3 regions of the Variovorax sp. Soil_C_19 genome follow, and region 1 is predicted to be linked to each of the others. Evidence: predicted binding sites of a transcription regulator. Region 1 holds the regulator's gene; each other region holds the start of a gene.
The links. Region 1 encodes LexA, which represses DNA repair genes until DNA is damaged. Its sites were predicted from a motif close to ACTGTATNNNNATACAGT; they were not measured.

Region 1 (9,977 bases):
TTTGCCCGAGCCGCTCGATGCGGGACATGGCCGCATAGCGCAGCCGCTGCGAATGGTGAGCCAACCGCAACTGGTGGCGTGCCACCATGCCCGACGGCCGCCCCAGGCGTGCCGCGGCCTGGTCCAGCCGTTGCCCGAGTGCGTCGAGCCGCGTGCCGAGGGCATCGCCGAGGCGCTCGTCGAGCAGGTCGAGCGCGCCGAGCCACACGGCCTGCGGGGCGCTCACGAGTTCCGCGGCCGCCGTGGGCGTGGGCGCGCGCAGGTCGGCGCAGAAATCGGCGATGGTGAAGTCGGTTTCGTGGCCCACGCCGCAGACCAGGGGCACCGGGCTCTGGACGATGGCACGCGCCAGCGACTCGTCGTTGAAAGCCCAGAGGTCCTCGATCGATCCGCCGCCGCGCACCAGCAGGATCACGTCGACAGCGGGCGTGAACGCATAGAGCGACTGCAGCGCGCGCACCAGTTCGGCCGGCGCGCCGGCACCCTGCACGGCCGCCGGCGCGAGGACCACCTGAATGTGCGGCGCGCGGCGACGCAGCGCCGTGACCACGTCGTGCAAAGCCGCAGCGCCGAGCGAGGTCACGAGGCCGACCGAACGCGGCATCAGCGGCAGCGCCCGCTTGCGGGCCGTGTCGAAGAGCCCCTCGGCCTCGAGCCGGGCCTTGCGCTGCAGGAACTGCTCGAAAAGCGCACCCTGCCCCGCCCGCTGCAGGCTCTCGACGACAAGTTGCAGGTCGCCGCGCGGCTCGTAGACGGCGAGCCGGCCCCGCACCTCGACCTGATCGCCGTCGCGCGGCGAGAAGTCGAGCAGGCTTGCGGCACGCCGGAACATGGCGCAGCGCAGTTGGCCCGATTCGTCCTTCAACGAGAAATAGCAGTGGCCGCTCGACGCGCGCGAGAAGCCCGAGATCTCGCCACGAACCGCGACCGGATTGAAGCGCGCGTCGAGCGCGTCGGCCACCGCACGGCAGAGCGCACCGACGGCCCAGATGCGCGGCCCGGGCGCCGCAGCCGGCTCACGCCAGCTCACGAAGCGCACGAGCGGCGTGTCGCCACTCTTCCACAGTCGCCCGCCGGGCCCCGGCAGGCGGCACCAGGCATGGAACAAAAGCACGGTTTGTCGTGCAAGCCCTTGATTTCATTGAAAAAAGGAGTGCTCAAAATTCAGTCGATCTAATGAGAAGCCCGCCCCATGCGGGTTCGGACGCATTGCGCAATGGGTTAGTCACAAAGTTATCCACAGAATCTGTGCGTCTTCGCTTACAGGAAGCGTGCCGCGTTTAGCGGGCTGCGCTCGGGGGATAATCGCCGCGCATTTGCAGTCTACGGGCCGGAGGATTTTCTTGTTTTCCATCATTGTTGCCGCGGGCTGGCCGATCTGGCCATTGCTCGCCTGCTCCGTCATTGCGCTCGCGCTGGTGATCGAACGTTTCGTGAACCTCAAGACCGTGAAGGTCCTGCCGCCCAAGCTGCTCGACGAGGCCATCACCGTCTCGCACGGCGCCGTGCCGGGGCCCGACGTGGTCACCCGGCTCGAACAGAATTCGATGCTCGGCCAGGTGCTGGCCGCCGGCCTGCGGGCGCTCAATGCCAACCCGCTGTGCACCGAGGAAGACCTGCGCGCCGCCATGGAGGCGTCGGGCCGCACCGTGGCGCACCGGCTCGAACGCTACCTGCCGGCGCTGGCCACCATTGCGTCGGCGGCGCCGCTGCTCGGCCTGCTCGGCACGGTCATCGGCATGATCGAGATCTTCGGCTCGCAGTCGCCCGGCAGCGGCGCGGTGGGTTCGGGCAATCCCGCACAGCTCGCCCACGGCATCTCGATCGCGCTCTACAACACGGCGTTCGGCCTGATCGTGGCCATTCCGACGCTGATCTTCTGGCGCTACTTCCGCACCCGGGTCGACGAATACCTGCTGCACCTCGAACTGTCGGGCGAACGCTTCGCGCGCCATCTGAGCGCCCTGCGCAGATGAGCCGCCCCGGCCGCATGCAGTTTCGCCACGGCGCGCGCGACGAGCCGGAGATCAACCTGATCCCGTTCATCGACGTGCTGCTGGTGGTGCTGATCTTCCTGATGCTGTCGACCACCTACAGCAAATTCACCGAGATGCAGCTGCGGCTGCCGACGGCCGATGTCGATGCCCAGCGCGACTATCCGAAGGAAGTGATCGTTGCGGTGTCGGCCGACGGCCGGTATTCGATCAACAAGACCGCGCTGGCGGATCGCGGCGTGGATGCCGTGGCCGCCGCCCTGGCCGCAGCCGCGACCGGCGGCAAGGACAGCGTCGTCATCATCAGCGCGGACGCGAGCAGCCCGCACCAGTCGGTGATCACGGTGATGGAAGCCGCACGCCGCGCGGGCCTGGTGCAGATCACCTTCGCCGCGCAGTCGACGACGCACTGAGGGCCGCCAAGTGCAGCAGCCCGAGGCGCGCAACGCATCGGCCTCCCGGCTGCAGCGGGCCTGGCTGCGACGCGGCCTGCCGGCCTGCCTGCTGTGGCCGCTGTCGCTGCTGTATGCAGCGCTCTTCGCGCTGCGCGGTTCGCTCTACCGGCTGGGATGGCTCCGATCCGAGCGCGCCGGCGTGCCGGTCATCGTGGTGGGCAACGTGATCGCGGGCGGTGCCGGCAAGACGCCGGTGGTGATGGCCATCGTGCGGCATCTTCAGGCGCGTGGCCTGCGCGTGGGCGTGATCTCGCGCGGCCATGGCCGCCGCACCACCGATTGCCGCGAGGTGCTCGCCGAGAGCGCACCTGCAGAAGTGGGTGACGAGCCGGCACTGATCCATCGCGCCACCGGGGCGCCGGTATTCGTGGCGCGGCGCCGCATCGAGGCCGCGCGGGCCCTGCTCGCCCGCTACCCGGCCACGCAGGTCATCGTGAGCGACGACGGGCTGCAGCACCTCGCGCTCGCCCGCGACATCGAGATCTGCGTGTTCGACGACCGCGGCGTCGGCAACGGCTGGCGGCTTCCTGCCGGACCGCTGCGCGAGCGCTGGCCGCGCGCCTGCGACCTGGTGCTCCACAGCGGCGCGAAGCCTGCCTTCGCGGGCGGCTACACCGCGACCCGTGCGCTCGCGCCCGACACGGTGGCGCGCGACGGCACACGCATTCCGCTGGCTGCGCTCGCAGGCCATCCCGTGATCGCGCTTGCAGCCATTGCGCGGCCCGAAGCCTTCTTCGAGATGCTGCGCGCACGCGGGCTCACGCTGTCCCGGACCATCGCACTGCCCGACCACCACGATTTTGCCGATTGGGAAACGCCCGCGCTCGCCGGGCAGCGGCTGCTCTGCACCGAGAAGGACGCGGTCAAGCTGTGGCGCAAGGCCCCGGAAGCGCTCGCGGTGCCGCTCGACTTCGCGCCGTCGGCCGCGTTCTTCGCTGCGCTCGACGCAAAGCTATCATCGCTCGATGGACACCAAGCTGCTTGAACTGCTCGTCTGCCCCGTCACCAAGGGCCCGCTGACCTGGAACGCCGAGAAGCAGGAGCTCTGCTCGCGCAGCGCCCGCCTCGCCTACCCGGTGCGCGACGGCATTCCCGTGCTGCTCGAGAACGAGGCGCGCACCCTGTCCGACGAAGAGCTGGGGCGGTGAGCTTCACCGTCCTGGTGCCGGCGCGCCTGGCGTCGACGCGGCTGCCCGACAAACCGCTGGCCGACATCGCCGGCCTGCCCATGGTCGTTCGCGTGGCCCTGCGCGCCGCCGCGTCGGGCGCGGCGCGCGTGGTGGTCGCAGCGGACCATGGGTCCATCGTCGATGCCTGCCGGGAACATGGGGTCGAGGCCGTGCTCACGCGGCAGGACCATGCGAGCGGCAGCGACCGCCTGGCCGAGGCTTGCGAACAGCTTGGGCTCGACGGCGACGACATCGTGGTCAATGTCCAGGGCGACGAACCGCTGATCGATCCGGCGCTGATCGATGCCGTGGCCGCCACGCTGTCGGCCCACCCCGGCGCCGCGATGAGCACCGCAGTGCACGCCATCGAGTCGGTGGCCGACTTCGTGAATCCAAACGTGGTCAAGGCCGTGCTCAACGCCGAAGGCCACGCGCTCTATTTCAGCCGGGCGCCAATCCCCTGGTGGCGCGATGGCTCGGCCGGCGGCGCGGCACCCGGTGTGCTGCCCTCGCCCGCGCCGCTGCGCCACATCGGCATCTATGGCTACCGTGCCGGTTTCGTGCGGCGTTTTCCGTCGCTGCCGCCGGCGCCGATCGAGGCCACCGAGGCGCTCGAACAGTTGCGTGCGCTCTGGCACGGTCACCGCATCGCGGTGCATGTGAGCCAGACTGCGCCGGGCCCCGGCGTCGACACACCCGAAGACCTCGCGCGCGTCCGCGCGGTCTTCGCGAGCGTGCGCTGAAGCCCCCGCACAGAGGGCGGCAGCGGGAATTTCGCCCGTCCTCGCATGCTATCCTCGAAGCAATTCCGCCTTGGGCGGCCCTCGGGCCGCATGGGGTGCGACACAAAATCTAAGAACCGTCCGAGGACATCATGAGACTAATTTTGCTGGGCGCGCCCGGGGCGGGCAAAGGCACGCAAGCCACTTTCATCTGCCAGAAGTACGGCATTCCCCAGATTTCCACCGGCGACATGCTGCGCGCGGCGGTCAAGGCGGGCACCCCGCTCGGACAACAAGCCAAGTCGATCATGGAATCGGGTGGCCTCGTGAGCGACGACCTGATCATCAATCTCGTGAAGGAACGCATCGGGCAACCCGACTGCGCCGACGGGTTCCTGTTCGACGGTTTCCCACGCACGATCCCCCAGGCGGACGCCATGAAGGCGGCCGGCGTCAAGCTCGACTACGTGCTCGAGATCGACGTGCCGTTCAGCGACATCATCGAACGCATGAGCGGCCGACGCTCGCATCCTGCGTCGGGCCGCACCTACCACGTCAAGTTCAATCCGCCGAAGGTCGAAGGCAAGGACGACGTCACGGGCGAAGACCTGATCCAGCGCAAGGACGACGAGGAAGAAACCGTTCGCAAGCGCCTCGAGGTCTACAGCGAGCAGACCCGTCCGCTGGTCGACTACTACTCCGCATGGGCCAAGGCCGACCCGGCCAATGCGCCCAAGTACCGCGCCATCAAGGGCGTCGGTACGGTCGACGAGATCACGCAGCGCGCATTGGCGGCCCTGAGCAGCTGAGCGCCGCGCCGGCGCTGCGGTTCAGGCGGCGTCTTCTTTTCCCCTTCCCAGCAGTTCGAGCATCAACGCAACGCGCGCCTTGACCGGCGTCAGCGCGCCCGCATCGCGCAGCCGGTCGTCGGGCCGCGGCAGAATGCGGCCGCTCGCGCAACGCGTGGCGCGCAACACCGGGATACCAGCCTGTTCCGCGCGCACGGCAGCAGCCTCGAGCGTCTGGTGCAGTGTGCCATTGCCGGTGGCCGCCACGACCAGTCCGCGGACCGGCTCGGCGACGCCGCCGGCGCGCTCCTGGCACAGCAGGTCGATCAGCGCGCCGCTGGCGCCGGCATGGCTCATGACGATCTCGACCCGCGGCCACCCTGCCGCCGCGACCGCTCCCGCGACCGCGCGCAGCCCTACGCCAGCGCCGCCCGGCACGGCGCCGGGCCAGTCCCGCAGGCGCCGAACCACACCCTCTTCCACGTAGGCGACCGGGCCGGCGTCGCCCGATGCAAACGCATCAGGACGGTACGTGTGCACCTTCTGGACGTCGAGCGCACCATGCACCGTGCCGGCACAGACCACAGTCGTCCCTTTCGCGCCCGTCGCGCCGGCGACCGCGACGGCATCGCGCAGGTTCTGCGGGCCATCGGGCGAGAGGGAGCTTGCCGGGCGCATGGCGCAGGTCAACACGATCGGCTTGGCCGGCGCGAGCACCGAGTGGAGGAAGAAGGCCGTCTCCTCGATGGTGTCGGTGCCATGGGTGACCACCACGCCCGCCACGTCAGGCTCGGCGAGCCACACAGCGCAGCGCTCGGCGAGTTGCAGCCAGACGTCAAAGCCCATGTCCTTGCTGTCGAGCTGGGCAACCTGCTCGGCCACGAGCGCAAAGCCCGCGGGGGCACCGATGCCGCCAAGCAGATCGGCCACCACGACCTCGCCCGCGGTGTAACCGATGTTGTCGCCGTCATCGGCGGCGCGGCCTGCGATGGTGCCGCCCGTGCCCAACACCACGATACGCCGCACACCAGGACCTGATGAATTCACCATGCTTGCCAACTTTTAAAAACTGGTTAAAAATACAGTTACTGGATATCTAGCCAGTGCCGCAAGGAACCACTATGCAGTTTGCCGTGAAGCTTACCGCCCGCCAGCAACAGATCCTGGACTTGATCCAGAGCGCCATCGCACGCACTGGCGCGCCACCCACGCGCGCCGAGATCGCCAACGAACTCGGCTTCAAATCCGCGAACGCGGCCGAGGAGCATCTGCAGGCGCTGGCCCGCAAGGGCGTGATCGAACTCGTCAGCGGCACCTCGCGCGGCATCCGGCTCAAGGGCGACGCGCTGCGCTCGCTCAACGAGACCCGGCACCGCGAAGGCGGGCAGTTCTCGCTCTCGCTGCCCGGCATGGCGCAGCTCGCGCTGCCGCTCATCGGCCGCGTGGCCGCGGGCTCGCCGATCCTCGCGCAGGAGCACGTCGACCAGACCTACTACGTCGAAAACACCCTGTTCCAGCAGCAGCCCGACTACCTGCTCAAGGTGCGCGGCATGTCGATGCGCGACGCCGGCATCATGGACGGCGACCTGCTCGCGGTGCAAGCCACCAAGGAAGCCCGCAACGGCCAGATCGTGGTGGCCCGCCTCGGCGACGAAGTCACTGTCAAGCGCCTCAAGCGCAACAAGCAGGTGATCGAGCTGCACGCTGAAAACCCCGACTATCCGACCATCGTGGTCCAGCCCGGCGAGCCGTTCGAGATCGAGGGCCTTGCCGTGGGCCTGATCCGCAACACCATGCTGATGTAGCCGCCAAACCGGCTGCTGACAACCGAAACCATCCATCCAGCCGCAACAGGTGGCGGGCGTATGGCGCAACTGGCGCCATCACCCTGTTGCGTCCGGCGAAAGCAATCCTGCCTGTGTTCAACCTCAAACCTTCTTGGAGTTCACATGGGAATCGCCCTTCTCGCTATCGTTGACCTTTGGATGCCGCTGCAGTCGCTGGCCAGCCGGTTGCTGCCCGCGCGCAGTGCCCGCCACCGCGATGGCCGTGCTGCGTCCGCAGGCTTGCATGGCGGCCTCGTCGTTCGCCCTGCCTGCGCGGCCCGGCCCCATGCCCAGGCGGCACCCAAGGCCGCTGCCGCGCCTGCACGGCCGCTGCGCGTGATCCGCGTGGTCGATCACCAGGGCGAAAAACGCAGCACCAACCGGATGGTGATTTCGGGGCGTATGGCCGATGTCTGCGCCGAGCTCGACCGGCTCGCCGCGCTCGAGGCCATGGAAGCCGTGAGTGCCGCACCGCGGTCCGCGCACCTGCACTGAGCCCGTGCACGCCCCGGTGACTTTCCCCGGGGCCGGGTATCCAAACGTTCAGGCGCGCGCCGTGCCAGTGCTGCGAGGCACAATTGCACGCCATGAATATTGTGATCCTCGACGATTACCAGGACGCCGTGCGCAAGCTGCGCTGCGCCGCCAAGCTCGACGCCTACGCCGCCAAGGTCTACACCAACACCGTGAAAGGCATCGGCCAGCTCTCGGTGCGCCTGAAAGACGCCGACGTGATCGTGCTGATCCGGGAGCGCACCCACATCTCGCGGCAGCTGATCGAGAAGCTGCCCCGGCTCAAACTCATTTCCCAGACCGGCCGCGTCGGCGGCCACATCGACGTCGCGGCCTGCACCGAGCGCGGCGTGGCTGTGGCCGAGGGCAGCGGCTCGCCGCAGGCGCCCGCCGAACTCACCTGGGCGCTGATCATGGCGGCCATGCGCCGGCTGCCGCAGTACATCAGCAACCTCAAGCACGGCGCGTGGCAGCAGTCGGGTCTCAAGTCGGCGTCGATGCCGCCCAACTTCGGGCTCGGCTCGGTGCTCAAGGGCAAGACGCTCTGCATCTGGGGCTATGGTCGCATCGGCCAACTGGTGGCGCGCTACGGCCAGGCGTTCGGCATGCAGGTCGTGATCTGGGGCCGCGAGGCGAGCTGCGCCAAGGCGCGTTCCGACGGCTTCCAGGTGGCGCAGAACCGCCAGGAGTTCTTTGCCGCGGCCGACGTGCTGTCGGTGCACCTGCGGCTCAACGAAGAGACCGTGGGCCTCGTCACGCTCGAGGACCTCTCGCGCATGAAGCCGACAGCGCTCTTCGTCAACACCTCGCGGGCCGAACTGGTCGAGGCCGATGCGCTGCTCGCCGCCTTGAACCGCGGCCGGCCGGGCCTCGCGGCGATCGACGTGTTCGAGAGCGAACCGCCGTTGCAGGGCCACGCACTGCTGCGCCTCGAAAACTGCATCTGCACACCGCACATCGGCTATGTCGAGCAGGAAAGCTACGAGAGCTATTTCGGGCAGGCCTTCGACAACGTCGTGAGCTTCATCAAGGGCAACCCCACCAACATCGTGAATCCCGGCGCCCTGCAGGTCCGCCGGTGAGTCCGGAGACGGCTCCGTGAGCCGGTCGGCGTCCCGGGGTGCGCTCTGGGCGCTGCTGGCCGGCAACTTCGTGATTGGCACGGGCGTGATGGTGGTGCCCGGCACGCTCAACGAGATCAGCGCATCGCTCGCGGTCTCCGTCGCGACGGCAGGGCAGCTCATCACGGTCGCGGCCATCGTGATGTGCATCGGCGCGCCGCTGCTGGCGGCCGCGGTCGCGGGCTGGGACCGCCGCCAGCTGCTCGCGCTTTCGCTCCTCTGGTACGCGGCATGGCACGCCATTGCGGCCGCGATGCCCAGCTTCGGCGCCCTGCTGCCGGTGCGCATGCTCACGGTGATCGCGCCAGCGGTCTTCACGCCGCAAGCCGCCGCCTGTGCCGGCTTGCTGGTGGCACCGGAACAGCGCGGGCGTGCGGTGACCTTCGTCTTTCTCGGTTGGTCGCTGGCCTCGGTGCTGGGCCTCCCGATCGGTGCGCTGATCGGGGGGCACTTTGGATGGCGCATGGCTTTCGTGGCCATCGCGGTGCTGAGCGTCGCGAGCGCAGCCTGGGTCTGGCTGACGCTGCCGCAGGGGATCCATCCCGCAGCACTGTCCAAGGCCGCATGGTCGCGCGTGCTGCGCAGCCCGGTGCTGATGGGCATCGTCGCGGTCACGGCGCTGCAGGGTGCCGGCCAGTTCGTCCTGTCCAGCTACTTCGGCCCGGTCCTTAAGCAGGACTTCGGCGCAGACCCCACCACGTTGAGCCTGGTGTGGGGCCTGTTCGGCGTTTTCGGCGTGCTGGGCAACATGGTCGTGAGCCGCTTCATCGACCGCGTCGGTGCAGGCCGCATGGTGCTGTTGACGAGTTCGCTGATCGCGCTGAGTCTGTTCCTCTGGCCCTGGGCGCCCACCCTGCCCTGGCTGGCCGCGGTGATCGTGCCCTGGGGGCTCGGATGCTTCGCCACCAATTCGGCGCAGCAGGCTCGGCTGGTGAGCCTGGCGCCAGCGCTCGCGCCCGGCTCGGTGGCGCTGAACAGCTCGGGCATCTACACGGGCCAGGCCGTCGGTGCCGCGCTCGGCGGATGGCTGCTGGCCAACGACGCATCGGCATGGATGAACTGGGTCGGCCTTGCGCTGCTGCTGGTCGCCATCGGCGCGAGCGTGGCCATCGACCGCAGCGGCCGGGCGGCCTGACGCGCCTGCTGCGAGAAACCCGCAGCGCCCGTTCCGGCCATGGCGGCAAAATCGCAGTCTGCTCGAAACACCGCGGTCGGGGCAGCCGCCCGCCGGCCCGAATTTCTCAACCAGTGAAAATCCTTCTCCAATGACAGTCAACTACACCCGGATCGGCGTCGTCGGCGCCGGCGCAATGGGGCGGGGCATCGCCCAGATCGCCGCCCAGGCCGGCAGCGAGGTACTGCTGCTCGACAGTTTCGCGGGCGCCGCGG
Region 2 (9,977 bases), on a different contig from region 1:
AGGGCCTCGGGCAGGCGTTGCTCGACGAGGCCGGTGTGCGCATGCCGCTCGGCTGGAAGCTCCATGTGGCCGTCGGCAACACGGCGGCGCAGCGCTTCTACGAACGCTACGGCCTGGTGCGCGGCGCGGTCGACCACCATCCCGCGAGCGGACGCGAACGGGTCGCCTACCATTGGCATCCGCCGGGGCCGGCCAAGCGCCACGGCTGAGATCCCTTCATTCATCCTTTCATGAGCGCCTTCGTCGAGAGCCTGCACGAGACCTTCGAACGCATCGGCCGCATCGAGACGCGCCGCATGTTCGGCGGCCACGGCGTCTGGCACGACGGCCGCATGATCGCGCTGGTGTTCAAGGACACGCTCTACCTCAAGTGCGACGCCGAAAGCGCTGCACATTTCGACCGGCTCGACCTGCCGCCCTTCACCTACGAACGCCAGGGCAAGGCAATGCCCATGTCGTACCGCCAGGCCCCGGCCGAGCTGTTCGAAGATCGCGAGGAAGCCGCGGTCTGGGGCCGCCGCGCCTACGAAGCCGCCCTGCGCTCGGGCCATGCGCCCAAGCCCGCCAAGAAAACCGCACCCGCCAGGAAAAAGAAAGCGCCCGCCCGTTGAACCACGACCCCGCCCTACTCCCGCCGCTGCCCGAGCGCGAACAGATCGCGCTGCTGGCGCCCTTCGAAGGGCTGGACCTCCCGCGCATCGTGGTGGTCGCGACGCGGGAAGACGCCGAGCGCGCCGCCGTGGCGTTGCTCGACGCGCGCGTGGTCGGCTTCGACACCGAGTCGAAGCCGACCTTCGCGAAGAACGAGGTTTCGGGCGGTCCGCACGTGGTGCAGTTCGCCACGCCCACGGCCGCCTGGCTGTTCCAGCTCCATCGCACCGAATGCAACGACGTGCTCGCGGCGCTGGTCGCCTCGACCGCGCTGCAGAAGGTCGGCTTCGGCCTGTCGAGCGACCTTTCGCTGCTGCGCCGGCGGCTCGCGGTGGAGCCGCAGGCGGTGGTCGACATCGACCACGAGTTCCGCCGCCGCGGCTACCGCAAGTCGGTGGGCGTGAAGACCGCCGTCGCGCTGGTCTTCAACCAGCGCTTCATCAAGTCGCGCAAAGCCACCACCTCGAACTGGGCCAACCGGCAGCTCTCGCCGGCGCAGATCCGCTACGCGGCCAACGATGCCTATGCGTCGATCCGCGTGTACGACGCGCTGTTCAACCGCTGAGCGGCGCAGCGGCGAGTGGCCGCCAGCGCTAGTCGCGCCCCGCCTCCCGGATGGCCTGCGCCAGCCGCATCGGGTTCGAGAAGAACATCTCGTGGCTGCCCGGGCATTCCACCAGCCTGAACAAGCCAAGCCGCTCCGACAGACGCGGATGCCATGGCAGGCTGTGCGGCATGGCCGTGTCCTGCAGGCAATTGACGTAGGACTTGCCGAGCGGCAATGCCGCCAGCGGTTGGGAAAGCCGGATCTTGTCGGTGAAGGTTCGGTAGGGGTGCGGGTTCAACCGCTCGTAGCTGGCCTGCGCGAGCGGCAGGTCGGCATCGTTGATGAAGGCTTCGCGCCAGACCTCGAATGGCAGGGTCACCGCATTGCCGTTGGCGCCGGCAATGGCATCGAACATCGCGATGTAGTGCGGCGGCACCATGTCGTTGAGCGATTCCCCGTCGAGCGGCACGAAGGCGTTGACGTACACCAGCCGCTTCAGTCGCTGCGCGATGCGGTCCGCCACACCCGAAATCACCATGCCGCCATAGCTGTGGCCCACAAGACGAACATCGCCCAGGTCCTTCTCCTCGATGAAGCGGACAGCCGATTCGATGGCATCCTCGAGCCCGATGCGCGAGCGGTCGTCGTCGGCGCGGTTGCCCGCGAGCGTGGGGCAATGCACCCCGTGGCCGGCCTCGCGCAGGCTGCCGGCCACGGCTTCCATTTCGGCGCCGGTGTGCCAGGCGCCGTGTACCAGAACATAGGTGTCCGACATATGCATGTCTCCTTCTTGGTCGTGATGAAGACGACTTTAGGCAACATGCGGCCGCCCGGATGGCCGCTCGCCGACAGGCGAATGGCCGATGCCTGCCGGGCGCCTGCTGGATGCGGCCTCTGTCTCAGCGGTGGCGCCGCAAGGCGCCTGGTGTGGCGCCGAAATGCCGGCGGCACTGGCGCACGAAGTGCGATGCGTCGGTGAATCCGACGCGGAAGCCGATCTCGGCAATGCCGAGCCGGTCGAAACGCGCATCGCACAGCATGCGTCGCGCAACCTCCATGCGAAAACTGGCGAGCGCGGTGGCGAAGGTGGTCGCGCCGCCGGCCAGGCAGCGGTGGAGGCTGCGCTCCGAAATGCCGAGCCCGCACGCCACCTTGGCGGCAGTCAGCCCCGGCTCGGCGTGGCGCTCCCGCGTGGCATCGAGCACACGCCGCCGCAGCGCGGCACGCTCGCCCTCGCACGTTGCCGAAGCCGGGTCGGCGCCTGCCGCAAGTGCGAGCAGCCCACCGAGCTGGTCGGTCAGCAAGGCTGCTGGCAACGGAGGCCTCAGCACGGCCTGCGGCGACAGCTGCTGCACGAAACCGCTCAGCACGCGACCCCAGCCCGACTGCCCGTCGATGCGCCGCACCTGATGGTCACTTGCGCGAGGCAGCCATGACTCGACCCACGCCGTCGGCAGTTCGAGCGACAGCGTGTCGGCGCACTGCAGGAAATGAAACTCGTAGCACCGGCGCGAGTCGACGAGCACAAGATCGGCCGGCAGCAGGCGCGCCGTGCGGCCGTCCTGTGCGGCGACCCAGGGCGAATCGGTCTTGCACAGCAGGTAGTAGTAGTTGCTGCGGCTGTGGGCGATGGCGCGCCGGGTGCGGTACACGTCTTGTGCAGAACCGCGGACCCGGTTCACGCCGATCGCGCCCAGTGGCGCCGACTCGAGCGTGGCGCTGAAGCTGCCCGCGAGCGAACTGGTCACGTCCATCTCGAGGAAACCCTCGCAGACCGCGCCGACCCAGTAGTCGAGCCGCTGCGACGGCGGCGCGGCGTCGGTCGACCAGGTACGGACGGCGGGCGGGCTGTTTGCGTTCATGGCACCAACATACCCACGCCTCGGGCGCTTGCCAAGCGGGTATAGACGGCCTTCATGGCAGCGTGCCGGCACGCCCGGCACAATGCCCGTCACATCGACCGCACACGAAAGAAGGGCCATGAACGACAACAAAAGCGATTTCGGACTGATCGGCCTGGCCGTGATGGGCCAGAACCTGGTGCTGAACGTGGAAAGCCGCGGCTTCCAGGTCAGCGTCTACAACCGCACCGAAGCCACCACCGAGGCCTTCGTCGCCGCTCACCCCGGCAAGAAGCTGGTGGGCGCGAAGACGCTCGAGGACTTCGTGCAGAGCCTGGCGCGGCCGCGCAAGGTCCAGATCATGGTCAAGGCCGGCGCGCCGGTCGACCAGGTGATCGAACAGCTGATCCCGCTGCTCGACAAGGACGACATCGTGATCGACGGCGGCAACAGCCTCTACAGCGACACCGAGCGCCGCGACGCCTGGCTCGCCGGCGAGGGCCTGCGCTTCATCGGCGCAGGCGTCTCGGGCGGCGAGGAAGGCGCGCGCAAGGGTCCGTCGATCATGCCGGGCGGCCCGCTCTCTACGTGGGAGGTGATGAAGCCGATCTTCGAGAGCATTGCCGCCAAGGTGGACGGCGAGCCCTGCGTGATCCACATCGGCCCGGGCGGCGCGGGCCACTACGTGAAGATGGTGCACAACGGCATCGAGTACGGCGACATGCAGCTGATCTGCGAGGCCTACAGCCTGTTCAAGGCAGCGGGCTTCACGACCGACGAGATGGCCGCCGTCTTCAGCGAGTGGAACGAGGGCGAGCTGCAGAGCTACCTGATCCAGATCACCGCGAAGGCGCTCGAGCAGAAAGACCCGGAGACCGGCCAGCCGGTGGTCGACGTCATTCTCGACAAGGCCGGCCAGAAGGGCACGGGGCAATGGACGCTCATCAACGCCGCGGAGAACGCGGTGGTCATCAGCACCATCAACGCCGCTGTCGAGGCGCGCGTGCTCTCGTCGCAGAAGCAGGCGCGCGTGGCGGCGAGCAAGCTGCTGCAGGGCCCGAAGGCCGAACTGTCGATCGACAAGAAGGCGCTGGTGGCCAAGGTGCACGATGCGCTCTATGCCTCGAAGGTGATCAGCTACACGCAGGGCTTCGACCTCATGAAGACCATGGGCGAGAAGAAGGACTGGAAGCTCGACCTCGGCCGCATCGCCGCGATCTGGCGCGGCGGCTGCATCATCCGCGCGCGCTTCCTGAACCACATCACCGACGCCTACCGCGGCGACCCCGCGCTCGGCAACCTGATGCTCGATCCGTTCTTCAAGGACCTGCTGAACCGCACGCAGCAGAACTGGCGCGAGGTGGTGGCGCTCGCGGTGAGCCACGGCATTCCGGTACCGGCGTTCAGCGCCTCGCTGGCGTACTACGACAGCTACCGCACCGAGCGCCTGAGCGCAAACCTGCTGCAGGCGCAGCGCGACTTCTTCGGCGCGCACACCTACGAGCGCGTGGACAAGCCCGCGGGCGAGTTCTTCCACACGCAGTGGCCGGAAGTGATCTGACGACCCGGCCTCGTTGACCCGGCCTCATTGAACCGGCCGCATTGAACCGGCCGGGTGCGTCTCAGCCGCGCTCGGCCGACAGCGCGCGCCTGACCTGCGCCACCAGTTCCTCCACGGGCGTGGTCGCATCGACCGTGATCACCCCGTCCTCGCCCACCGGCGATTCGAGTGTTTCGAACTGGCTGGCCACCAGGCTCGCGGGAAAGATGTGCGCGCCGGCGCGCGACGCGACGCGGCGCTCGCTCTCCGCGCGGTCGATCTCCATGAAGACGAACTTCAGATCGGGCACGGCCGCGCGCAATTGGTCGCGGTAGGCGCGCTTGAGCGCCGAACTGGCCAGCACCGCACCGCGCGGCTCGGCGGCGAGGGCTTGGCCCAGCGCGTCGAGCCAGCCGGCCCGGTCGGCGTCGGTCAGCGCAATGCCCTTGCTCATCTTTTCATGGTTCTCGGGGGGATGGTGGTCGTCCCCTTCGATCATCGGCAGCGACAGCGCGCTGGACAGCGCTTCGCCGAGCGTCGATTTGCCGCAGCCGGAAACACCCATCACCACCAGCCAGATTCCATCCATGCGCAACTACTCCCTGTGGTCGGTTCGCGAAGGCCCACGCCCCTTGTTTACGAATCTACCTTGATTTGGAGGCCCCCTCCCATGCAAGCCCATGGGGACTGACCCTAGAACAACAGCCCCTGCCCCGCCGCGCCCGGCGGCCGGAAGGCGTCCAGGTCGAGGGCGATGCGCTCGCGGTTGAAGCCGATGCGGCGCGTTGCCTTCTCGAAGCGCTGGTGGATCAGGTCGGCCCAGAGCCCGCTGCCCTTCATGCGCGTGGCGAAGTCGGCGTCGTAGTCCTTGCCGCCGCGCATCTCGTGGATGCGCGCCATGATGCGCTGCGCGCGCTGCGGGTAGTGCAGTTCGAGCCATTCCTTGAACAGCGGCGCCACTTCCCACGGCAGCCGGATCACGGTGTAGAAGGCGCTTCGCGCACCGGCCTCCCAGGCAGCCTCGAGCACCTGCTCCATGTCCTCGTTCACGAACGGGATCTGCGGGGCCACGCTCACGCCCACCGGCACGCCAGCTTCGGCCAAGGTGCGGATGGTGCGCAGCCGCCGGTGCGGCGCGGCGGCGCGCGGCTCGAGTTTGCGGGCCAGATCGCCGTCGAGCGTGGTCACGGTGATGTAGACAGCGGCCAGCCGCTGGGCGGCCATCGGCGCGATCAGGTCGAGGTCGTGCTCCACCGCGCTCGACTTGGTGACCAGCGCGAACGGGTGCCGCGTCTCCTGCAGCAGCTCGAGCACCGCGCGCGTGAGCCGCAGCTCACGCTCGATGGGCTGGTAGCAGTCGGTCGCGGTGCCGATCGCGATGTGGCTGGGCCGGTAGCCCTTGCGCCCGAGCTCACCGCGCAGCACCTCGACGATGTTGCGCTTGGCAATGAGCCGGGTCTCGAAGTCGAGCCCCGGCGACAAGTTGAGATAGCTGTGCGTGGGCCGCGCGAAGCAGTAGATGCAGCCGTGCTCGCAGCCGCGGTAGGGGTTGAGCGATCGGTCGAACGAGATGTCGGGCGATTCGTTCTGGTTGAGCACCGATTTCACGTCTTCGAAGCGCACTTCGGTCGCGAGCGGCGCCAGGCCGTCGGACTCAGCCGCCTCGTCGGCGAGCGTGCCCCAGCCGTCGTCGAAGTCGTTGCGCTCGTCGCGCGAGAAGCGGTGCGCCAGGCGCGTGGCCGCGCCGCGGCCCTTGATGGCATGGATCGGGATGAGAGCGGCTGGCATGGCGACCTCTTGGCTGAAAACTGTATGTTTATACAGTTATTTTTACTCCTGCACCATCCCGCAGAATCTAATTTCTGTATTGACAGAAATTTCAAGAACATTAGACTTTCACGGATGCAACTCACCGACATCCAGCGCAAGTTCGTTCTCCACTGGGGCGAGATGGGGTCGATGTGGGGCGTCAACCGCACGGTGTCGCAGATCCACGCCCTGCTGTTCGCCCATGGCAAGCCGGTACACGCCGAGGAAATTTCCGAGACGCTCGGCGTGGCACGCTCCAACGTGAGCAACAGCCTGAAGGAACTGCAGGCCTGGAACCTCGTGCGCGTCACGCATGTGCTGGGCGACCGGCGCGACTATTTCGAGACCAGCGTCGATGTCTGGGAGCTGTTCCGTACCGTGGTGCGCGAGCGCAAGGAGCGCGAGTTCGATCCCACGGTCCGCGTGCTGCGCGAGCTCGTCGCGAGCCCCGACTTCCAGAACGAACCGGCCGACGCGCAGGACCGCATCCGCTCGACCCTCGACCTGATGAGCAAGCTCGCCACCTGGGCCGACGAGATGCTGCGGCTGTCGCCCGGCACGCTCGACAAGGTACTGAGCCTGGGCGCGAGCGTGCAGAAGTTCGTGCGCGGGGACGCGGCCCCGCCGGCGTCGGCCAGCCAGGGCAATGCCGGCGACGCCGATCCGAACCATGCCGGCCTGCCGATGATCTGAGCGATGCTTTTTTGTCCATTCATTTCTGTTTTGACAGAAATATCGGAAACACAATATGTCGTCCACCCTCGCCTTCCCGCTGACCGTCTACTACGACGCCAGCTGCCCGCTCTGCGCCGCCGAGATGAAGACCATGGCATCCCGGGACGCAGCGGCGCGCCTGCACCTCGTCGATTGCTCGCACGCAGATTTCCATGGCGGACCCGCGCCACGCCAGGCGCTCATGACGGCGCTTCATGCGGTGGACGCCGAGGGCCGACTTCATGTCGGCGTGGCGGCCATCCGCGCCTGCCGCAAGGCCGTGGGCCTGCCGGCCGGAGGCTTCCTGCTCGACCTGCCGCCGGTGGCTCGACTGGCCGATCGCGCCTACGCCGCGCTTGCGCGCCACCGCCATCGCCTCCCGCGCCCGCTCGTGGCGCTGCTGACGCGCCCGCACACGCGCGGCGGCACCTGTGCCGACGGCAACTGCCGACTGTAGAAAGAGAGAGCCCCGATGCCCAGCATCTTCCAGCCCGACTTCCACTTGCCCGCCACGCCTGGGGCCGCAACGGTCACGAAGGCCGATACGCAGGACTACTTCACCGAAGTGGCCGACGACTACCGCGCATGGAGTCCGAGCTACAACATGCACTTCGGGTTCTGGCGGCTCGGCCTGAACCCGTTCCGGCGCGAAGCGATGCTGGTGGAAATGAACCGGGTCGTCGGCCGTGCGCTCGGGCTCGGCGAGGCCGAGGCGCAGGCGCCGCGCCGCTGCGTGGTCGACCTGGGCTGCGGCGCCGGCGCCACCGCGCGCACGCTGCTGGCCGATCATCCCGCGCTCTGCGCCGTCACGGTCACCAACGTGGCGGTGCAGAACCGCATCGCCGCACGGCTCGATGCCGCGGCCGGCGTGGCCGACCGGGTAGCGCACCTCGAGGCCGACTACACGCGCACCGGCCTGCCCGGCGCGCAGGCCGACGGCGCCTGGGCCGTGGAAAGCGCCTGCTACGCCAGCGGAGCCGCCAAGGCGGATTTCTTGCGCGAGGCGGCGCGCCTGCTCAAGCCCGGCGCCCGGCTCGCCGTGGTCGACGGCTTCCTGCTGCGGCCGCGGCCGGGCCGCGTGGCCGGCTGGCTCCACCGCCTGTGGGCCGACAGCTGGGCCGTTCCGACGCTCGCGGTGCGCGACGATTTCGTTGCCGCGCTGCGCACGCACGGCTTCCACGACATCGAGGTGCGTTCGCTGCGCTGGCGCGTGGCGCCGAGCGCGCTGCACATTCCGCTGCTCGCCACGCGCTTCGCGCTGGTCGAACTCTGGAAGGCACGCGGCCGGCTCGGCCCGTGGCGCCGCAAGCACATCGTCGCCAGCTACTGCGCGCTCGCGCTGGGCGTGTTCTGGCGCGACTTCGACTACTGCATGGTCACGGCCACGCGCAGCGGCCCGGCGGCGGCATGACGGACCGCCGCCCGGTTTTCCAGCAGGCGCTCGGTGCGCGGTGGGAGTGCCTCGGCGAGGTGGTCCGCAGGCACTACACGATGGCACCGTTCTCGGCCGACCACGTCTGCGTGCGCGGCACCATGGACGAAGTGCACCATGCGCCATGGGCGCGCGTGCTGCTGATGCCCTTCGGCCGATTGTTCGGCGCGCTGGTGCCCTACACCGGCGCCAACGTGCCGATCGACGTGCACTACCGCTGCCGGCCCGACAGCGCCCTGCTGTACTGGGACCGCGTCTTCGGCTTCGAAGGCCGCGCGCCCTTCCACTTCCGCTCGCACATGGCGCTCGGGCGCCGGCACGGCGAGGTGATCGAATACGTGCGCTTCGGCATCGGCATGCGCCTGGCGGTGAGCGCCGAGGACGGCGCGCTGGTGTTCCGCGACCGCGGCTACGTCTGGCGCATCGGCGGGCTGCATCTGCCGCTGCCGCTCGGCCTCCTGATGGGCACTGCCTATGTCGAGGAGCGGCCCGATCCGCAGGACCCCGAGGCGTTCGGCATGAAGATGGTGCTGCGCCACCGCTGGTTCGGCGACGTGTTCCGCTACAGCGGCCGTTTCCGGCTGCCCGCGCGCGCACCCGGCGAGCCGGCGCCACGGGGCAGCCGCTCGCCCAGCCAGGCGATCAGTTCCTGCGCCGCCACGTTGCGCATCGGCCCCGGCAGGTAGGCCAGCACCACGCGGCGTTCGATGCGCGGCTGCGTGAGCCGCACCACGGCCAGCTCGGGATCGCGCAGCGACGAGGTGTAGAGCTGCGGCATCAGGCCCAGCGCATGGCCACTGCGCACCAGCGCATAGAGCGTTTCGGAATAGCTCACGCGGTAGGGCTCCGCGCCCTGCGCGAACTGCGCCCGCGCCGGAATGCCGAGCGCCGGCATGCTGCCGCTTTCGAACATCACGAGCCGCTCGCCGCCAATCGCCTCCCAGCGCGTGCGCGCGGCGGCCGCGAGCGGATGGTCGCGGCGCACCACCAGCACCAGCGGATCGCGGAACAGGTCCACGCAGACCAGCCCGCCGGGCGGCTCGGTGATGGCCGCCACCGCCATGTCGAGCTGGCCGCCGCGCAGTTCGGCCAGCAAGGTGGTCGAGGGCGCATCGCGCCAGGCGATCTCGAGCGCGTGGCCGCCGCGCGCGAGAAACTCGCTGGCCGCGGCCGTCACGCGCGCGCTGGCCGACGGGATCACGCCCACGCGCACGAAGGCGCGGCCGCGCTGCACGGTGCTTTCGATGTCGCGCAATGCGACCTCGACCGTGTTGACGAGGAAATCGGTGCGCGCGAGCACTTCGGCGCCCACGGCCGTGAGCTCCAGCCGGTGCGTGGAGCGCGTCAGCAGTTCGGCGCCGAGCAGCTTCTCCATCTGCTTGATGGCGTTGCTCAATGCGGGCTGCGTGATCGCGAGCCGGCGCGCCGCGCGGCCGAAATGCC
Region 3 (9,977 bases), on a different contig from region 1:
TCGGCCACCTGCAACCCGACCGACAGCAAGGCCTTCACCGGCACCATCGGCCTGCCGCTGCCGGCCACCTGGCTCAAGCTGCTCGACGACGAGGGCCGCGAAGTACCGCCGGGCCAGCCCGGCGAGATCGCCATCAAGGGCCCGCAGGTGATGGCGGGCTATTGGCAGCGTCCCGACGAGACGGCCAAGGTCATGACGGCCGACGGCTACTTCAAGAGCGGCGACATCGGCATGGTCGACGAGCGCGGCTATTTCAAGGTGGTCGACCGCAAGAAGGACATGATCCTGGTCTCGGGCTTCAACGTCTATCCGAACGAGGTCGAAGACGTGGTGGCGCAGATACCCGGTGTGCTCGAGTGCGCGGCCGTGGGCGTGGCCGACGAGAAGACCGGCGAGGCCGTGAAGCTCGTGATCGTCAAGAAGGACCCGTCGCTGACCGAGGCGCAGGTGCGCGATTACTGCCGCGCCAACCTCACGGGCTACAAGCAGCCGCGGGTGATCGAGTTCCGCACCGACCTGCCGAAGACGCCCGTCGGCAAGATCCTGCGCCGCGAGCTGCGCGACGCGAAAAAGTAGCCGCCGACCGATGAGCGGCCCCGTCGCCATCGTCGCGGCCATGCACGAGGAGCTCGGCGCGCTGCTCGCGCAGATGCCCGATGAACAGCGCGTGCGCGCGGCCGGGCGCGATTTCTGGCTCGGCCATCTGCACGGCCAACCGGTCGTCGCGGTGCTGTCGCGCATCGGCAAGGTGGCCGCGGCGATCACCGCGACGGTGCTGATCGAGCGCTTCGGCGTGCGCGCGATCGTGTTCACGGGCGTGGCGGGCGGGCTGGCACCGGGCGTGGCGGTGGGCGACGTGGTCGTCGCCACGCAACTGCTGCAGCACGACCTCGATGCCTCGCCGATCTTCCCGAAGTACGAAGTGCCGCTCATGGGGCTGTCGCGCTTCGCCGCGGATGCGTCGATCAGCGACGGCATTGCCGCGGCGGCCGAGGGCATGCTGCGCGACCCCGTGGCGCTGCTGGGGCGGCATGCGGTCGATGCCTTCGGCCTGCGTGCGCCGAAACTGCACCGCGGCCTGGTCGTGAGCGGCGACCGCTTCGTGTCGACCAGCGCCGAGAGCGCCGCCTTGCGCCGCGACCTGCCTGAGGCGCTGGCGGTGGAGATGGAGGGCGCAGCGATGGCCCAGGCGTGCCACGACCACGGCGTGCCCTTCGCAGCGGTGCGCACCATATCCGACCGCGCCGACGACGCGGCGCATGGCGACTTCGCGCGCTTCGTCGCCGAGGTGGCGAGCCGCTACAGCCTCGCGCTCGTCAGCGGCTGGCTCGCAGCGCGACCCCTTGCCCAGGGTTAGCAGGCCCTACTTGAGCCAGCCGCGGTGGCGGAAGTACCACATCGGCCCCAGCGCGCTCGCGGCCATCAGCGCGAGCGCATACGGGTAGCCGATCGCCCAGTCGAGCTCGGGCATGAACTTGAAGTTCATGCCGTAGATGCTCGCGATCAGCGTCGGCGGCAGCAATGCGACGCTCGCGACCGAGAAGATCTTGATGGTCTTGTTCTGGTTGATGTTGATGAAACCGACGGTCGCATCCATCAGGAAGTTGATCTTGTCGAACAGGAAGGCCGTGTGGTTGTCGAGCGATTCGATGTCCCGCATGATCTGCCGCGCTTCCTCGAACTGCTCGGCGTTGAGCATGCGGCTGCGCATCAAAAAGCTCACTGCGCGGCGCGTGTCCATCACGTTGCGGCGGATGCGGCCGTTCAGGTCTTCCTGGCGCGCGATGGCGCCGAGCACCTCGCCGGCCAGCTCGTCGCTGACGTTGCCTTCGAGCACCTTCTTGCCCGCGATCTCGAGCTCGTCGTAGATGTTCTCGAGCGTGTCGGCCGAGTATTCGGCGTCGGCGTCGAAGAGCTTGAGCAGTACTTCCTTCGCGTCCTCGATCAGGCCCGGCGCCCGGCGCGCGCGCATGCGCAGCAGGCGGAACACCGGCACGTCCTCGTCGTGGATCGAGAACAGCACGCCGCAGCTGCGGAGTTCGGTGTTGTGCTGGTTCAGGATGAAGGCCACGCGCACCGAGCGCGGATCCTCGTCGTCGTCGATCAGGAAGTCGGAGCGGATGTGCAGCTCGCCGTTGTCTTCCTCGTAGAAGCGCGCGGACTCCTCGATGTCCTCGTCCATCGCGTCTTCGGGAATCGAGAGGCCGTAGTACTGCTTGATCCAGCGCTTTTCCTCGAGCGTGGGCGACTCGAGGTCGACCCAGATGGGCTGGAACTTGGACAGCTCCTCGAGGGCCTCGATCTCTTCCTGGACAAGGCGGCCGTTGGCGAGCGTGAAGATATTGAGCATGGGCTCACTCCCTTGAAATGGCTGTGGCGGAGGGGCAGGGAAGGGGCGCTTTCAAATCCCGGCCCCGCGCCGGCGCTTCGCAGAAGGCGTCAGCAGGTGGGAGTTGAAAGCTGCAGAGACGGAGCGGTTTCCATGGTGCGGTCTCGGGTGGCAGCAAGGCCGCGATTATGTCATCGGCCCTGTGTCACGACGCGGGCGATCTGGATGGACATACAGTAGAGTTGCACCCATGCAGACCACTGCGCCTCCCGTCCTCCCCGCCACCGCCGCCACCCAGGCCGAGCGCCTCGCTGCCGCGCTGTCGGCCCTCAACGACGCGCAGCGCGCCGCGGTGGAGCACGGCGTCGGCGCCGTCGCGGGGCGCGACGACCGGCCGCTGCTGGTGATCGCCGGCGCCGGGTCCGGCAAGACCAGCACGCTCGCGCACCGGGTGGCGCGGTTGATCGCCGATGGGGTCGATCCGCAGCGCCTGCTGCTGCTGACCTTCTCGCGCCGTGCGGCGCAGGAAATGGAACGGCGCGCCGGGCAGGTGCTGGCGCGCGTGCTCGGCCTGCGTTCCGAAAAGCCACCCGCGCTGCCCTGGGCCGGCACCTTCCACGGCATCGGCGCGCGGCTGCTGCGCGAATATGCGGCCCACGTCGGCCTGGACGACCATTTCACGATCCACGACCGCGGCGATGCCGAGGACCTCATGGGCCTGGTGCGCCACGCGCTCGGCCTGTCGTCCACCGCCAACCGATTTCCGCGCAAGGGCACCTGCCTGTCGATCTACTCGCGCTGCGTCAACACGCGTGCGCCGATCGAGCGCGTGCTGGCCGAGGCCTTTCCCTGGTGCGCCGAGTGGGAGGCAGAGCTCAAGCGCCTGTTCGGTGCCTACGTCGAGGCCAAGCAGCAGCAGAACGTGCTCGACTACGACGACCTGCTGCTCTACTGGGCCGAGATGGTGGCCGAGCCCTCGCTCGCAGTGCTGATCGGCGCACGCTTCGACCATGTGCTGGTCGACGAGTACCAGGACACCAACTTGCTGCAGGCCTCGATCCTGCAGGCGCTCAAGCCCGACGGGCGCGGCGTGACCGTGGTGGGCGACGATGCGCAGTCGATCTACTCGTTCCGCGGCGCCACGGTGCGCAACATCCTCGACTTCCCGTCGCAGTTCTCGCAGGCCGCGCGCGTGGTCACGCTGGAGCGCAACTACCGCTCGACGCAGCCGATCCTCGACGTGTCGAACCGCGTCATCGCGCAGGCCGCCGAGCGGCATGCCAAGACGCTCTGGACCGACAAGCCCTCGGCCGGGCGGCCGCAGCTGGTGCTCGTGCCCGACGAGGCGCAGCAGGCGGTGTGGGTGGCCGACAAGGTGCTCGAACACCGCGAGGGCGGGCTCGCGCTCAAGTCGCAGGCGGTGCTGTTTCGCACCTCCACGCACAGCGCGGCACTCGAACTCGAGCTTGCGCGCCGCAACATTCCGTTCGTGAAGTACGGCGGCCTCAAGTTCCTCGAGGCCGGCCATGTGAAAGACCTGCTCGCGGTGCTGCGCTTCGCCGAGAACCCGCGCGGGCGCATGGCGGGCTTTCGCGTCACGCAGCTTATCCCGGGCATCGGGCCCGCCACGGGCGCCCGGCTGCTCGACGCGATGGAGGGCGCGGCCGATCCGGCGGCGGTGGTGCGCGGCTTCGTGCCGCCGGCCGCCGCGCGCGCCGAATGGGCCGTGTTCGCCGAGGCTTACGCGGCCCTGCGCGATCCGTCGCTGTCCTGGCCTGCCGACGTGGACCTGGCGGCGCGCTGGTACCTGCCGCATCTCGAGCGGCTCTATGACGACCCGTCCGGCGTGCGGCGCGCCGACATCGAGCAGCTGGCGCGGCTGGCGTCGGGTTACGGCTCGCGCGAACGCTTCCTGACCGAGCTCACGCTCGATCCGCCCGAGGCCACGAGCGACCGGCCCGGTCCGCCCCTGCTCGACGAGGACTACCTGATCCTGTCGACCATCCATTCGGCCAAGGGGCAGGAATGGAACTCGGTGCATGTGCTCAACGTCGTCGACGGCTGCCTGCCTGCCGATGTGGCGCAGGGCGCGCACGAACTCGAAGAGGAACGGCGGCTGCTCTACGTGGCCATGACCCGGGCCCGCGACCACCTGCACCTGCTGGTGCCGCAGCGCTTCTACGTCACGCAGCAGGCCGTGCGCGGCGATCGGCATCTCTACGCCAACCGAACGCGCTTCATCTCCGACCGCGATCTCGAAGGCTTCGAGCAGCAGACCTGGCCCCCGCCGCCGGTGCGCCCGCCCGCTGTGCCCCCGCCCGCGGCCGTGATCGATCTGCGCAACCGCATGCGGGCCGCCTGGCAGTGAGCGTCGCGGGGCTGGCGCGCTTTTGGCCCTTCGTGCGCAGGGGTCACTGAGCACCCTCTCACAGCTTGAAACACGTGACCTGCCGATCGCCGCGGCGTTGGGGCGGCAGGCTTGGCAGCTATCCGATCCATAGCGGATTGGGCCACGGCCGGCGCCAGACCGCCACCCGGGCAACTCTGCTATTGCAATGGTGTGACAGCTTCGGCATAGTGAATCGACCTTCTTCTCTTTCCCGACTCCCGCACCTAACTCATTTCCGTCGGTCACGCTTCATTCCGCAGCGTGGCCATTTTCCCAACCGTCAATTCTCAGGAGGTCTTTCATGAATTTGACGATCAGCGGTCATCACCTCGACGTCACGCCTGCCTTGCGCACCTACGTCACCAGCAAGCTGGACCGGATCACGCGGCACTTCGACCAGGTGGTCGACGTGAAGGTGATCCTCACGGTGGAAAAGCAGAAGGAAAAGGAACGCCGCCAACGGGCGGAGTGCAACATTCACGTCAAGGGCAGTGACATGTTCGCGGAGTCGAGCCATGCTGATCTCTATGCGGCCGTCGATGATCTGGTCGACAAGCTCGACCGCCAGGTCGTGCGCCACAAGGACCGGTTGCAGGACCACCATCACGCTGCGCCCAAGCGCCTGATGTAGTCCTGCGCAAACGGGCCCGCGGCCCGTGTCGCCGAGCCGCCTCCGGGCGGCTTTTTGCTGTCGGCTTGAAGGGATTCTTTACACAATCCGCGCCCACTTTCGACGATTTGTAGGAAGAAAGTAACCAGGGGGACTGGGGGTTTTCACCGAGCGGGTGCATAATCGCCCCCGCTCCCACTATGAACCGACTCGCGTCCATCCTGCCGCCCGCTCAAGTGCTCGTGAGCGTCGACGCCACCAGCAAGAAACGTGCTTTCGAGGAAGCCGGCTTGCTGTTCGAGGGCCTTCATGGCCTGGGCCGCGCGCTCATCACCGACAGCCTCTTCGCGCGTGAACGCCTCGGTTCCACGGGCCTGGGGCATGGCGTCGCGATCCCGCACGGGCGCATCAAGGGCCTCAAGGCGCCCATGGCCGCGGTGTTCCAGCTGGCGAATCCGATCGGTTTCGACGCACCCGACGAGCAACCCGTCGGGCTGCTGATCTTCCTGCTGGTGCCCGAGGCCGCGACCCAGAAGCACCTCGAGATCCTCTCCGAGATTGCCGAACTGCTCAGCGACGCGTCGCTGCGCGAGCGGATCAAGTCGAGCACCGACGCAGCCGAGCTGCACGGGCTCATTGCCAGCTGGCAGTCGACGCAAGTCGCGTGAGCCGCGCCGGCCCGCCCGGTCGGTTCCTTGGTATTCTGGCCGGCCCCCCACCGCAGCGCCGATGAGCGCCTTGCCCTGAACGCATGAAGCCCACCGTCATCAGCGCCGACGCCATGTTCGAGGAGTTCCGCGGCTCGCTCCGCTGGGAATGGCTCGCCGGCCTCGGCGCCTCGGAGCGCCAGTTCGACCCCGACGTCATCAGCCGCGCCCAGTCGGCGGCAGACCTGGTCGGCTACCTCAACTACATCCATCCCTACCGCGTGCAGATCCTCGGTGCGCGCGAGGTCGCCTATCTCACGCGCGGCAGCCAGGAAGACTGCGCCCGGCGCATCGCCCGCATCGTCACGCTGGAGCCGCCGATGCTGGTGCTGGCCGACGGCCAGGCCGCGCCCGACGAGCTGCTGTCGATCTGCGAGCGCGCACAGCTGCCGCTGTTCGCCACGCGCGAGTCCTCGGCCTTCGTGATCGACCTGCTGCGCGCCTACCTGTCGAAGCACTTCGCCGAACGCACCTCGATGCACGGGGTGTTCATGGACATTCTCGGCATGGGCGTCATGATCACCGGCGAATCGGGGCTCGGCAAAAGCGAACTCGGGCTCGAACTGATCTCGCGCGGCAACGGCCTCGTGGCCGACGACGCCGTCGACCTCTACCGCATCAACCAGAACACCATCGAGGGGCGCTGCCCCGACCTGCTGCAGAACCTGCTCGAGGTGCGCGGCATCGGCCTGCTCGACATCCGCGCGATCTTCGGCGAGACCGCGGTGCGGCGGAAGATGCGGCTCAAGCTCATCGTGCACCTGGTACGGCGCGACAGCTTCGAGCGCGACTACGAACGCATGCCCTCGGCCCCGCTCACGCAGGACGTGCTCGGCATTCCGGTGCGCAAGGTCATCATCCAGGTGGTGGCCGGGCGCAACATCGCGGTGCTGGTGGAGGCCGCGGTACGCAATTCGATCCTGCAGCTGCGCGGCATCGACACGTACGCCGATTTCGTCGCCCGCCACCACAAGGCCATGGAAGCCGGCCAGGACTGAGCTGCTTCGCGGAAGAGACCGCGTCGGGGGGGCTTTACCTTCTACTGGCGCAATCTGCGCACAGGCCGTAGAGCGACATGGCGTGGTCCTGCAGGATCCAGCCCTTGTCCTTGGAGATCATCTGCTGGCGGCGCTCGATCTCGGCGTCGTAGAACTCCTCGACCTTGCCGCAGGAGGTGCAGATCAGGTGGTCGTGGTGCGTGCCCTCGTTGAGCTCGTACACGGCCTTGCCGCTTTCGAAGTGGCTGCGCTCGAGGATGCCGGCCTGCTCGAACTGCGTCAGCACGCGGTAGACGGTGGCCAGGCCGATGTCGGAGTGCTCGTTCAGGAGCACCCGAAACACGTCTTCGGCCGTCATGTGGCGCTGGCTCCCGGTCTGGAAGATCTCGAGGATCTTCAGTCGCGGCAGTGTGGCCTTGAGGCCGGTATTCTTGAGTTCGTCGATGTTGGCCATGATGGATTCCTGCGCCTGGGCGGCGGGACGGCCCCGAGGGGGCTGCCGCTACAATGGCCGATCATATCGCTACCCCTCTTTTCTCTCCCATGCCTGCCATCCTTCCACGCCGTTTCTGGCTGCTGGCCGCGGCCGTCGCAGCGACGTTCAGCCTCAGCGCCTGCAGCGGCTTCAGCGAGCGCACGCGGGGTGCGCTCGCATCCATCACGCCCTACAAGGTCGAGGTGGTCCAGGGCAATTTCGTTTCGAAGCAGCAAGTCGAGGCCCTCAAGCCCGGCATGTCGCGCCAGCAGGTGCGTGAAATCCTCGGCACGCCGCTGCTGACGGACGTCTTCCACACCAACCGCTGGGACTACGTCTTCACGATCCGCCGCCAGGGCGTCGATCCGCAGGAACGCCGGCTGACCGTGTTCTTCAACGGCGAGGTGCTCGACCGCTTCGAGGGCGATCCGATGCCCAGCGAGGAAGAATTCGTCGCCACGCTCGACACGCGCAAGAAGAGCAGCAAGGTTCCGCAGCTCGAGGCCACGGAAGAAGAACTGAAGAAATTCGCGCCGAAGCCCGACGAGAAAAAGGCCGATGCCGGCGCCGCGGCCGCGAACCTGCCGCCGCTGCCCGCCGCCTATCCTCCGCTCGAAGCGTCGCGCTGACAAAGAAGGTGCGACGGAAGCTGCTGCTGCGCGACAGGCGCCCGCGACGGTTTCCCTCACACCTTCCGGGCGGGCCTGCCGTTCCCATGCCAAGTTCAAAAGGCTGAATCCGCGTGACTGAATCCATTTCCACCTCCTCTTCCCCGGCCCTGCGCCGCGTCGCGATCGCCGGCGCCTCGGGCCGCATGGGCCGCATGCTCGTCGAAGCCGTGCGCGAGGCGCACGACTGCCGGCTGGCCGGCGCGCTCGACATGGCCGGCAGCGAGGCGATCGGCGCCGATGCGGCGGCCTTCCTCGGCTTCACGAGCGGCGTGCCCATCGTGTCCGACCTGCGCACCGGCCTGCAGGATGCGCAGGTGCTGATCGACTTCACGCGTCCCGAAGGCACGCTCGCGCACCTCGAGATCTGCCGCGAGCTGGGCGTGCAGGCCGTGATCGGCACCACCGGCTTCAGCGACGCGCAGAAGGCCGAGATCGCCGAGATCGCGAAGGACGTCGCGATCATGCTGGCCCCCAACATGAGCGTGGGCGTCAACGTCACGTTCAAGCTGCTCGAGATGGCGGCCAAGGCGCTCGCGACCGGCTACGACATCGAGATCATCGAGGCCCACCACCGCCACAAGGTCGATGCGCCGTCGGGCACCGCGCTCAAGATGGGCGAGGTCATCGCCGACGCGCTCGGCCGCGACCTGAAGGAATGCGCCGTCTATGCCCGCGAAGGCATCACGGGCGAGCGCGACCCGTCGACGATCGGCTTCTCGGCCATCCGCGGCGGCGACATCGTGGGCGACCACACGGTGCTCTTCGCGGGCACCGGCGAGCGCATCGAGATCACCCACAAGTCGGCGAGCCGTTCGACCTATGCGCAGGGTGCGCTGCGCGCGGTGCGCTTCCTCGCGGGGCAGAAGGCGGGGCTGTTCGACATGTTCGACGTGCTCGGGCTTCGCTGAAAAAAACCAATAAAAAGGCCCGATGAGCGTCCTCGAGCTGCTGACCCAGGGTGACGGCGTCAGCCGCTCGGTGGCGGCGCTGCTGCTCGCGATGTCGATCGCGAGCTGGGTGGTGATCCTCTGGAAGGCCTGGCTGCTGCGCGGTGGCACGCGCGACGTGTTGCGCGGCATCGCGGCCTTCTGGCAGTCCACCACGCTGGCGGACGCCGAGCAGAAGCTGCGCGCCTTCGATCGTGCCGCGCTCGTGGGGCCGGCCGTCGAGGCCTTGCGCACCATGGCGGCCGATGCGGCCGGCGGCACGCTCGGCGCGACCGTGGGCGACCGCAACCAGCGGCTCACGCGCGCTTTGCGCGGCGCGCTACACGGCGCGCTCCGGCGCCTGCAGTCGGGCCAGATCCTGCTCGCCACCGTCGGCGCCACGGCGCCGTTCGTCGGCCTGCTCGGCACGGTCTGGGGCATCTACGGCGCGCTCTCGGGCATCGCGGGCCAGGCGGGCGGCTTCACCATCGACAAGGTGGCCGGACCGGTCGGTGAGGCGCTGGTCATGACGGCCTTCGGCCTCGCGGTGGCGATACCGGCCGTGCTGGCCTACAACGTGTTCGGCCGCGTCATCGGCCGCATCGAAGCCGAGCTCGAGGGCTTCGCGCACGACCTGCTCGGCAGCTTCGGCAGCCCGCCGGCATCCGCCGCGCCGCCGCCCGCCCGGCCGATGCCGGTCTAGGAGCGTTCGCAGCATGGCCTTCGGTCGCACTTCGCTCGGCAGCAGCGCCGCCGGCGGCGGGCGTGCCACGGGCGCCGGCGGGCAGCGCCCGCTGTCCGACATCAACGTGACGCCGCTGGTCGACGTGATGCTGGTGCTGCTGGTGATCTTCATCATCACCGCGCCGCTG

Region 2: AC3A6R_RS01020 (PA0069 family radical SAM protein) is a predicted target of LexA. The motif match lies at 6,387-6,404, and genes of this name have one in related genera.
Region 3: AC3A6R_RS19485 (ATP-dependent helicase) is a predicted target of LexA. The motif match lies at 2,550-2,567, and genes of this name have one in related genera.

Annotation. Positions count from the first base shown of each region.
Region 1 covers NZ_JBDGIV010000004.1:306,426-316,402, reverse strand. The annotation lists gene xseA (exodeoxyribonuclease VII large subunit) at 1-1,030, opposite strand, end outside; gene AC3A6R_RS11270 (MotA/TolQ/ExbB proton channel family protein) at 1,344-1,976, shown strand; gene AC3A6R_RS11265 (ExbD/TolR family protein) at 1,991-2,407, shown strand; gene lpxK (tetraacyldisaccharide 4'-kinase) at 2,418-3,434, shown strand; gene AC3A6R_RS11255 (Trm112 family protein) at 3,415-3,597, shown strand; gene kdsB (3-deoxy-manno-octulosonate cytidylyltransferase) at 3,594-4,361, shown strand; gene adk (adenylate kinase) at 4,493-5,149, shown strand; gene AC3A6R_RS11240 (asparaginase) at 5,171-6,178, opposite strand; gene lexA (transcriptional repressor LexA) at 6,250-6,933, shown strand; gene AC3A6R_RS11230 (hypothetical protein) at 7,078-7,449, shown strand; gene AC3A6R_RS11225 (D-2-hydroxyacid dehydrogenase family protein) at 7,542-8,549, shown strand; gene AC3A6R_RS11220 (MFS transporter) at 8,566-9,723, shown strand; gene AC3A6R_RS11215 (3-hydroxyacyl-CoA dehydrogenase) at 9,854-9,977, shown strand, end outside.
Region 2 covers NZ_JBDGIV010000001.1:207,065-217,041, reverse strand. The annotation lists gene AC3A6R_RS01055 (GNAT family N-acetyltransferase) at 1-209, shown strand, start outside; gene AC3A6R_RS01050 (TfoX/Sxy family protein) at 231-611, shown strand; gene AC3A6R_RS01045 (3'-5' exonuclease) at 608-1,216, shown strand; gene AC3A6R_RS01040 (alpha/beta fold hydrolase) at 1,245-1,973, opposite strand; gene AC3A6R_RS01035 (AraC-like ligand-binding domain-containing protein) at 2,098-3,060, opposite strand; gene gnd (decarboxylating NADP(+)-dependent phosphogluconate dehydrogenase) at 3,179-4,600, shown strand; gene AC3A6R_RS01025 (gluconokinase) at 4,662-5,168, opposite strand; gene AC3A6R_RS01020 (PA0069 family radical SAM protein) at 5,273-6,367, opposite strand; gene AC3A6R_RS01015 (GbsR/MarR family transcriptional regulator) at 6,482-7,081, shown strand; gene AC3A6R_RS01010 (thiol-disulfide oxidoreductase DCC family protein) at 7,137-7,559, shown strand; gene AC3A6R_RS01005 (SAM-dependent methyltransferase) at 7,575-8,513, shown strand; partial or broken gene AC3A6R_RS01000 (DUF4166 domain-containing protein) at 8,510-9,052, shown strand; gene AC3A6R_RS00995 (LysR family transcriptional regulator) at 9,097-9,977, opposite strand, start outside.
Region 3 covers NZ_JBDGIV010000010.1:158,891-168,867, forward strand. The annotation lists gene AC3A6R_RS19470 (long-chain-fatty-acid--CoA ligase) at 1-576, shown strand, start outside; gene AC3A6R_RS19475 (5'-methylthioadenosine/adenosylhomocysteine nucleosidase) at 587-1,357, shown strand; gene corA (magnesium/cobalt transporter CorA) at 1,364-2,350, opposite strand; gene AC3A6R_RS19485 (ATP-dependent helicase) at 2,580-4,697, shown strand; gene hpf (ribosome hibernation-promoting factor, HPF/YfiA family) at 5,020-5,349, shown strand; gene AC3A6R_RS19495 (PTS sugar transporter subunit IIA) at 5,529-5,996, shown strand; gene hprK (HPr(Ser) kinase/phosphatase) at 6,080-7,033, shown strand; gene fur (ferric iron uptake transcriptional regulator) at 7,068-7,487, opposite strand; gene AC3A6R_RS19510 (outer membrane protein assembly factor BamE) at 7,577-8,137, shown strand; gene dapB (4-hydroxy-tetrahydrodipicolinate reductase) at 8,251-9,087, shown strand; gene AC3A6R_RS19520 (MotA/TolQ/ExbB proton channel family protein) at 9,110-9,808, shown strand; gene AC3A6R_RS19525 (ExbD/TolR family protein) at 9,822-9,977, shown strand, end outside.